DNA from 4 places in the Kocuria sp. KRD140 genome. Region 2 is predicted to be linked to each of the others. Evidence: riboswitches for the same ligand, from Rfam matches in the RefSeq annotation. Region 2 holds a riboswitch; each other region holds the start of a gene.
What was found. Region 2 has a riboswitch for S-adenosylmethionine ahead of J1M36_RS12270 (ABC transporter ATP-binding protein). Riboswitches for the same ligand answer to the same signal wherever they lie in the genome.
Positions count from the first base shown of each region.

Region 1: linked by a shared signal. The riboswitch ahead of J1M36_RS04465 (cobalamin-independent methionine synthase II family protein) and the one ahead of J1M36_RS12270 (ABC transporter ATP-binding protein) in region 2 are both predicted to bind S-adenosylmethionine.
Region 3: linked by a shared signal. The riboswitch ahead of J1M36_RS09310 (methylenetetrahydrofolate reductase) and the one ahead of J1M36_RS12270 (ABC transporter ATP-binding protein) in region 2 are both predicted to bind S-adenosylmethionine.
Region 4: linked by a shared signal. The riboswitch ahead of J1M36_RS11605 (bifunctional o-acetylhomoserine/o-acetylserine sulfhydrylase) and the one ahead of J1M36_RS12270 (ABC transporter ATP-binding protein) in region 2 are both predicted to bind S-adenosylmethionine.

Region 1 is NZ_JABFAW010000004.1:57,842-60,032, forward strand. It holds gene J1M36_RS04455 (IclR family transcriptional regulator) at 1-92, shown strand, start outside; partial or broken gene J1M36_RS04460 (3-hydroxybutyrate dehydrogenase) at 305-1,053, opposite strand; SAM riboswitch class I at 1,304-1,390, shown strand; gene J1M36_RS04465 (cobalamin-independent methionine synthase II family protein) at 1,405-2,191, shown strand, end outside.
Region 2 is NZ_JABFAW010000019.1:17,069-19,259, reverse strand. It holds gene J1M36_RS12275 (LLM class flavin-dependent oxidoreductase) at 1-517, opposite strand, end outside; SAM riboswitch class IV at 595-709, opposite strand; SAM riboswitch class I at 838-929, shown strand; gene J1M36_RS12270 (ABC transporter ATP-binding protein) at 937-1,740, shown strand; gene J1M36_RS12265 (aliphatic sulfonate ABC transporter substrate-binding protein) at 1,745-2,191, shown strand, end outside.
Region 3 is NZ_JABFAW010000009.1:113,647-115,837, reverse strand. It holds gene J1M36_RS09320 (thermonuclease family protein) at 1-513, shown strand, start outside; gene J1M36_RS09315 (hypothetical protein) at 637-906, opposite strand; SAM riboswitch class IV at 956-1,072, shown strand; gene J1M36_RS09310 (methylenetetrahydrofolate reductase) at 1,117-2,106, shown strand.
Region 4 is NZ_JABFAW010000009.1:639,719-641,909, reverse strand. It holds gene J1M36_RS11610 (homoserine O-acetyltransferase) at 1-3, opposite strand, end outside; gene J1M36_RS11605 (bifunctional o-acetylhomoserine/o-acetylserine sulfhydrylase) at 6-1,394, opposite strand; SAM riboswitch class IV at 1,471-1,591, opposite strand; gene J1M36_RS11600 (hypothetical protein) at 1,556-1,897, opposite strand; gene J1M36_RS11595 (hypothetical protein) at 1,973-2,191, opposite strand, start outside.

The sequences.
Region 1 (2,191 bases), on a different contig from region 2:
CCGCGGAACGCAGACCCCGCCTCGGGGCGGCTTTGCTGGACCAGGCCCACAGGCTCTCCACGGCGCTGCGCGCGGGGGCCACGACCGTGTGAACCGGACGCAGCGGCGTCGTCCCGTACCGTCAGACCCCGCGTTCTCGCACCCCGGAACATCTGTGTCCCGATACCGCATGCGTTGTGCGACTGCGGGTGTTTTTTCGGGACGCAGATGTTCGGGCCCTTGGCCGGAGAGGGGCCGTGGAACGCGGGCCATTGCCTCGACACCGAACGGCAGCGAGGGTGGACGCGGCGACGTCGCCCCGCACTCAGAACGCCGTCCAGCCACCGTCCATCGTGTAGGACGCACCCGTGACCATGCCCGCGGACGGGCCGGCCAGGAACGCGATGAGCTCGCCAACCTCCTCGGGTTCCACGAGGCGCTTGATCGCGGACTCGGTGAGCATGATCTTCTCGATCACCTGGTCCTCGGGGATCCTGTGGGTCGCGGCCTGGTCCTTGATCTGCTTGTCCACGAGCGGGGTGTGCACGTAGCTGGGGTTGACGCAGTTGCTGGTCACACCGTGCTCAGCGCCCTCCAGGGCCACGGTCTTGGACAGCCCTTCGAGCCCATGCTTGGCCGTGACGTACGCGGATTTGTACGCGGACGCGCGCAGACCGTGGATGGAGGAGACGTTGATGATCCGGCCCCATCCGCGCTCGTACATGTGCGGCAGTGCGGCACGGATCAGCAGGAACGGAGCCTCGAGCATGAGCGTGAGGATGCGGTGGAAGTCCGCGGGGTCGAAGTCCTGCACGGGGGCCACCTTTTGGATCCCCGCGTTGTTGACCAGGATGTCCACGTCCAGGCTCAGTTCGGCGAGCGCGGCGGTATCCGAGAGGTCCACGACCCAGGCTTCCCGCCCACCTCGGAGGCCGTCGTCTGAGCGGCTTCTTCATTGATATCCGCGACGACCACGTGGGCGCCGCGGTCCGCGAACGCCTGCACGGCGGCGCGGCCGATCCCGCTGGCCCCACCGGTGACCAGGGCCTTCTTCCCCCCGAGTGATTGCTCCATGACAGCCTCTTTGCGCGTGGACGGTTCTCCTACCGCGTCACGCTACGCCCCGAGGGCCGCCGGGTCACGATCCGGAACGGACCACCCCGGACCAGCTACGAGTCACGGCCCGCACCGGAGTCCGCCGGGTCACGGAAGCCCCGGTGACCCCAGCCCGAGGGGCCGGGGCAGGAGGAACCCGGGGAGCGGCGTCGTCGTCCGACACGCCACAACTGGCGTCCACTCCTCGCGATGCTGTTGGATGGAGCAGTACCCATCCAGAGCGGCCGAGAGATCTGGCTCGTGGAAGCCGCAGCAACCGGGGTGACACCGGTGCTAACGCCAGGACCGATGGAAAGGAACAGCACAGCCATGCCCTTGAACACCGATCGCATCCAGACCACCCACGTGGGCTCCCTGCCTCGCACGCCCGAGCTGCTGAAGGCCAACAACCGTTTCCAGGCGGGCGAGATCGACCTCTCCCAGCTGGGCGAGGCGCTCGACGAAGGCGTCGCAGAGATCGTGCGCACCCAGCGCGAGATCGGCATCGACATCGTCAACGACGGCGAGTACGGCCACACCACGTCCGGCGCCGTGGACTACGGGGCCTGGTGGAACTACTCGTTCCACCGCCTGGGCGGGCTGACCCCCACGGACGAGGACCGGTGGAACGAGGGCGAGAAGCACCGTTCCAGCCCGGGACACATCGTGCTCACGAGCTTCCCCGACCGCCGCGACCGGGAGCGCTTCCGGGACGCCTATGAGGACCCCACAGCGGGCGTGCTCGTGCACCGCAACACGGTCTCCCAGCCCAAGATCACGGGCCCGCTGACCTACACGGGTCAGGAGGCTGTGGCCGGGGACATCCGCCGCGTGAAGGACGCGATGGCCCTGAACGGTGCCACGCAGGGCTTCGTCGCGGCACTGTCCCCCGGCTCCTGCGCGCGCGTGAAGAACGAGTACTACGCCACGGACGAGGAACTGGTCTACGCGTGCGCGGACGTGATGCGCGAGGAGTACAAGGCCATCGTAGACGCCGGACTGACCGTGCAGATCGACGACCCCTCGATCGCCGAGTCCTGGGACCAGATCAACCCCGAGCCCACCGTGGAGGACTACCTGGCCTTCACCCAGCTGCGCGTGGACGCGCTGAACTACG
Region 2 (2,191 bases):
TGTAGCACACGTCCAGGAACTCCTCCGCGATCTCGTAGCGCGTATCGTGCTCAATCTGGCGCGGCAGGCCCTGGTTCTCCGCAGCGGACGGAAGGTAGGAGGTCACCACGTTGAATCCCACGCGGCCCTTGGTGAGGTGATCCAGTGTGGCGTACTTGCGGGCCAGGGTGTAGGGCTGCTCGTAGGTCACCGCGCTCGTGACGCCGAAGCCCAGGTGCTCGGTCACGGCGGCCATGGCCGAGACCTGCATGAACGGGTCGTTGACCGGGACCTGGGCCCCGTCACGCACGGCCGGAGCCGCGGAGTTCTTGTAGATGTCGTAGATGCCCACCACGTCCGCAAGGAACAGGGCGTCGAACTTGCCCCGCTCCAGCAGCTTGGCCAGCTCCGTCCAGTACTCGATGGTGTTGTACTCGGTGGCCCGGGACCGCGGGTGGCGCCACAACCCGAAGCTCTGGTGATCCACGCAGGTCATGTCGAACGCGTTGACGGAAATCCGTTTGCTCATCTCGGTCAGCCCCTCAGCAGGAACACGACCCGCGCCCCGTGCACCACCTACGGCGGCCTACCTTGCGGGTCCAGCGCGCTTGTGTGGCGCCGTACTTGCCGCATGCGGTGTGTCATGCGGCCCGATCCTCACCTGGGGCACCCCGCTACGGGAGAGGGTTGCCGTCCGACAAGCCAGGGCTAAAAGTCGGCACTCGTGATCGTTGTGGCATCGATCCTAACGGGGATCCCCGGTCCTCGGAAACACCTCGGGTTACGGCACGTCACGACGGCGCCCCGGCGCGTCACACGATTTGCACCCGCGGGCTCCCGGCCCGTTCAATGGTGTGGTTCCCATCCGGAGCGGCTGAGAGACCTGGCTCGTTGACGTCGCAGCAACCAGCCCCACGCGGGCAAGGTGCTAATGCCAGGAACGATGGAGTTGATGAATTGAGCCATATCCTCACGCGCCCGGAATCTGCCGTCGACGCCGCGGCGGTCACCTTCGACCGGGTCGGCAAGTCCTTCCCCGCACACCACGGAGCGCATGTCCACGAGGTCCTGAGGGACGTGACCTTCACGGTGCGTCCGGGCGAGATCGTCTCCGTCCTGGGCCCCTCGGGGTGCGGCAAGTCCACCCTGCTACGCGCCGTGGCCGGGCTCGGCACGGCGAGCGAGGGCGAAGTCCGGATCGACGACTCGGTGGTGCGCGAGATCGACCCGCGCTGCGCCGTCGGCTTCCAGGAACCGCGGTTGCTGCCGTGGCGCAGCGTGGCACGCAACGTGGCACTGGGTCTGCCCCACGGGACTCCCGCCCGGGAAGGGAAGCGGCGGGTGGCGCAGCTGTTGGAGCTCGTCGGCCTGTCCCACCACGCGAATCACCGTCCCTCGGAGATCTCCGGGGGCATGGCACAGCGCGCATCCCTCGCCCGGGCCCTGGCACGGAACCCGCGGGTCCTGCTGTTGGACGAGCCCTTCGGGGCCCTGGACGCCCTGACCCGGATCAGGATGCAGGATCTGCTGCTGGACGTGCACCGCGCCGATCCCACGACCGTGCTCATGGTCACCCACGACGTCGAGGAAGCCCTGGTGCTCTCCGATCACGTGGTGGTGCTCGCGCGCGAAACGGCCACGGGCCCCGCGACCATCGCCGAGATCATCTCCCCCGAGCTGGCCCGCCCGCGCTCCCGCGAGGACAGTGAGATCACCGCGCTGCGCGCCCACCTGTTGGCCCTGCTCGGCGTGGAGCGCTGAGCGCATGGCGCAGTTGTCCCGACGCCGCGCACTGCAGGCACTCGGCCTGTCCGCGCTGGCGCTGCCCCTGAGCGGATGCGTCATGGAGGGCGAAGGTCCAGGCCGCGGTGTGGCCGGCGGTTCCGCGCACGAGATCTACCTGGACTACGCGACCTACAACCCGCTGTCCCTGATCATCAAGGCCAAGGGCTGGCTCGAGAAGGTCGCCGGGGCCCACGGCCAGACCGTGACGTGGGTGTACTCGGCCGGTTCCAACAAGGCCAACGAGTCGCTACGCGCCGGGGTCGTGGACGTGGGCTCCACGGCAGGTTCCGCCGCACTGCTCGCGCGTGCCAACCGCTCGCCGATCAGGACGATCGACCTGTTCTCACAGCCCGAGTGGTCCGCGCTCGTGCGCACCCCGGACTCCCCCGTGCGCACCGTGGCGGACCTCGCGGGCACGTCCGTGGCC
Region 3 (2,191 bases), on a different contig from region 2:
GCACTCGTCAAGGCGGGCCTGGCAACGCCCATGACCGTGGGCGCCAACAGCACGTACCGGCGAGAGATGGACAGCGCGTACAACGTCGCCCAGGCCATGCAGGTCGGTTTCTTCGACCCGAAGCAGGACTGCGCGCCGCCGGGGGAATCCGCATCCCCCGGCACCACAACTCCGAGCACCGCGAGCCCGAGCGCGACGCCGAGTCCCACCTCGTCCTCCACGCCCACTCCCACGCCGACGCTCGAGGCGCCTCCCGCGGTCGTGGAGGACGAGGTCGCCGTGGGCGATCCGGCACCCCAACCCAATCCCGCTCCGCAACCGAACTACAACTACAACCCCGCCCCCGCGCAGCCCGCGGCACCTCAGCTACCGGCCGCGCCCCGGGTACCTGCTGCCCCGCAGCTGCCGGCGGCACCCCACGTGCCCCCGGCTCCCGAGAGTGATGGCGGTTATCCCGGTTACACCGGCCCCCGGTGCTACGAACCGGGAGGAAAGGTCTGGCACCCATGCTGAGTTGCTGATGACACGCCAAGGCGCGCCCACCCGGTCGGTTAACCGGGTGGGCGTCCCTGTTTTTCGCCGCGCTTTGGTCACGCGGGTGCACCGGCGAGCCGCCGGATGCACGGCGGCCCGAACTCAGGGTTCGTGACGACCGGGGTTGGCGGTCGCGCTGCGCAAGGGGGACGGCGTCGTCGTCGGAGCGGGTGCCTGCGAGGACGCGGACCCGCCCGCGGCCGGCGCCGCGGCTATCGAGCGCGAGACCCAGTTCTCGGGTCCCAACTCGGGCATCTTCATGTCCTGCACGTCGTGGGGCAGGATGACCACGGCAGGGCCCAGGTGCCCCCGTGCGGTCCATTCCGCCCGCTTGGGAAGACGAGCGCGGCGGGAGGCCGGCGGTTCCGTCATCGTTCGTGGGCCTCGTCACGGGGCTGTGCTACGCTTACTCGTAACAAAGGATCATGAGTCCCGGTGCGAAGCTCTGGCTAGCCGGGCGGCAACCCTCCAGCTGTAGTGGGGTGCCCCAGATGAGGATCCGGCCGCCGCGCAACCGCGTGGTCGGCAAGTACGGCGCTCGGAGCTCGTCCTCCGGCGTCCTAAGGCCGGAGGATTTTTTATATGCCCGCACCCCTCGCAGCGTCAGAACCCGCGCCCGTGACTGGCCCGCCCACGGGGACGTCCTGGCTGGTCCGGCGCCCGCGCCGCTCCACGCTCGTCTCGTTCGAAGTGTTCCCGCCGCGGCCCACCGCGGACCCGGACACTGTGTGGCGCAACATCGACGCCATGGCCCAGGCCGGGCCGGATTTCTTCTCCGTCACCCACGGTCACGCCGGCCATCACGGCGTCTCCCGCGAGGCGCTGCGCCACCTGCGCCGCACGACCAAGACCCCGGTCATGGCGCACTTCACGTGCGGTGGCACGGACCGCGCGGGTCTCGAGCGCGCCGTGGACCAGTTGCTGGACGACGGCGTTCGCGACCTCCTCGCGCTGCGCGGCGACCCGCCCCTGGGTACCGGGGAATGGCGGACCCCCGCGGGTGGCCTGGGCCGGGCCTCCCAACTGGTGGAGCTGATCCGGGACGTCGAACGACGTCGCTTCGGCACCGGGTTCCGCCCGGGTCAGCGACCGCTGTCCGTGTCGGTGGCGTGCTACCCGTCCCCCGCGCGAGGCCGCGACTTCGAGGCGGATCTCGCGTCCCTGTGGGACAAGCAGGAGGCCGGTGCGGACTACGCGATCACGCAGGTGCTCTACGAACCCGAGGACTACGCCACGTTCCTGGAACGCGCGCGCTCGGAGGGCATCCACATCCCCGTGGTCGCCGGGCTCATGCCGCTGAGCAACCCGCAACGGTTGCAGCGCATGACCGAGATCACCGGGGTCCGGGTCCCGGAACGCCTCACCCGGTTCCTGCGCGCCGACACTCCTGAGGAACTGCGCCACCGAGGGGTCGCGGCCACCCTGTCCCTGATCGACGACCTCATGGATCTGGGCTGCGCCGGTTTCCACCTGTACACGTTCAACCGCCCCGAGGCGGCGCTGACCATCCTGGAGCACCTGCGGGTCCGGGATGCCGCACGCGAATACCGAGGCCGCAGCCCCGCGGCCTGACCGCCGCACCAGCCCCGACCGACCCGTGAACCGATCGTGTTGGCTTCGACCGCCACATCCGGGCAGGCCGAAAATCGTTCGTAGC
Region 4 (2,191 bases), on a different contig from region 2:
CATGGTCAGTTCCCCGTGTCCTCCGCCGACGACGCCGCGTCGCCGGCAGCGTCGCCGCGCGCACCCACCGCGGCGAATCCGGACTCGAGGTCCGCGAGGATGTCGTCGATGCCCTCGACACCCACGGACAGCCGCACGAATCCCGGTTCCACGCCGGCCGCGAGCTGCTCCTCGTCCTTGAGCTGGGCGTGCGTCGTGGAGGCGGGGTGGATCACGAGGGAGCGCACGTCACCGATGTTCGCCACGTTGGAGTGCAGGCTCAGGGCGTCCACGAACGCGACACCGGCGTCCCGGCCGCCGTCGAGCACGAAACCGAGCACCGACCCGGCACCCTTGGGCGCGTACTTCAGGGCGCGGTCGTGCCAGCGCGAGGACTCCAGACCGGCGTAGGACACCGAGCGCACCTCGGGGCGGGCCTCGAGCCACTCGGCGACCTTCTGCGCGTTGGCCACGTGACGTTCCATGCGCAACGACAGCGTCTCGATGCCCTGCTCGATCAAGAACGCGTTGAACGGAGAGATCGAGGTCCCCAGATCGCGCAGCAACTGCACGCGCGCTTTGAGGATGTACGAGAGGTTGACGCCGAAGGCCCCGTCGGCACCGAGATCGCGGGCGTAGACGAGTCCGTTGTACGTCTCGTCCGGTTGGTTGAAACCGGGGAAGCGCTCAGGGTCCCGCGAGTAGTCGAACGCTCCGGTGTCCACGATGAACCCGCCGATCGCCGTGCCGTGGCCGCCCAGGAACTTGGTGGCCGAGTGCAGCACGATGTCCGCGCCCCACTCGATGGGCCGCACCAAGTAGGGCGTGGCGATCGTGTTGTCCACGATGAGCGGGACACCCGCCTCGTGGGCGATCCCGGCGATCGTCTCGATGTCGAGCACGTCGTTGCGGGGGTTCGGGATGGATTCACCGAAGAACGCCACGGTGTTCTCGCGCACCGCGTCCCGCCACTGCGCGGGATTGTCCGGGTCCGAGACGAACGTGGTCTCCACGCCCATGCGCGGCAGCGTGTGCTTGAGCAGGTTGTACGACCCGCCGTACAGGGACGGGCTGGCCACCACGTGGGTTCCGGCGCCGCCCAGGTTGAGGATCGCGAGCGTGGCCGCGGCCTGTCCGGAGGAGACCATCAGGGCCCCCACGCCGCCCTCGAGGGACGCGACCCGGTGCTCCACGACCTCCGTGGTGGGGTTGGTCAGGCGCGAGTAGATGGGACCCATCTCCTCGAGCGCGAACCGGGCCGCCGCCGTGCGGGCGTCCGGGAACACGAAGGACGTGGTCTGGTGGATCGGCAGGGCGCGCGACCCGGTCACAGGGTCGGGGTTCTGGCCCGCGTGGATCTGTCGGGTCTCGAACGACCAGCCCTGGGGATTGTCGGGGGTGGGAGCGGTGCTCATGGCCGTACTCCTTCTCGGAAGGATCAGGGGTCCGGTGGCGATCCGCACGGTGCCCGTGCTGTGACCGGGCACCAATGACCCGCGCTTGCCGCACGACGTCGGTCGACGCCACGGCCAGGTCCTCACCCAGGGCACCCCACCGCGGAAGGGAGGGTTGCCGGTCAGCTAGCTGGGGCTTCGCGCTGACTCTCGTGACCTATTACCTCATTGTCCGAACCCGGCGGGGCGGGAGTCAAGCCGGGGACGCTGCGAGCGGGCTCGGGGTCAGTGGCCGCTCGTTCCTGCTGTTCCATCTCCCGGGTGTGCAGTTCCCGGTCCTTCGTCTCACGTGGATGGAAGTAGAACAGACCCGTGAGCACCGCGATCACGAACACCGCGAGCATCACGAAGAACAACGGCCCCACACCGGTCAGGTAGATGACGGGGATGGCCAGCGCCGTGACCAACCCGCCCCCGAAGAACGGTTCGAACACCAGCTGCTTGTCACCGAACGCCTCGAACACCGGGTCTTGGCCTCCGGGTCCACCACGCGCATGAGGATCAGCCCGGTGGCGGTCACACCCATGGACGGGTGGAAGTCACCGATACCGCGCCCGAACCAATAGCGACCGATGATGCGGGGTGCCAACCACAGGAAAATGGCCACGTTGAACGCGATGCCGACCACCGCCAGGATGGTGAACGCCGCCAACCACGGCCGCGATGGACATGTGCCGGGAGAACGGTTCCACGGAGGACGGGCGGCTGGTCATGGTGCCGGCGGGGTAGTACTCGTCGCTGCGGAACAGGCTCTGGAC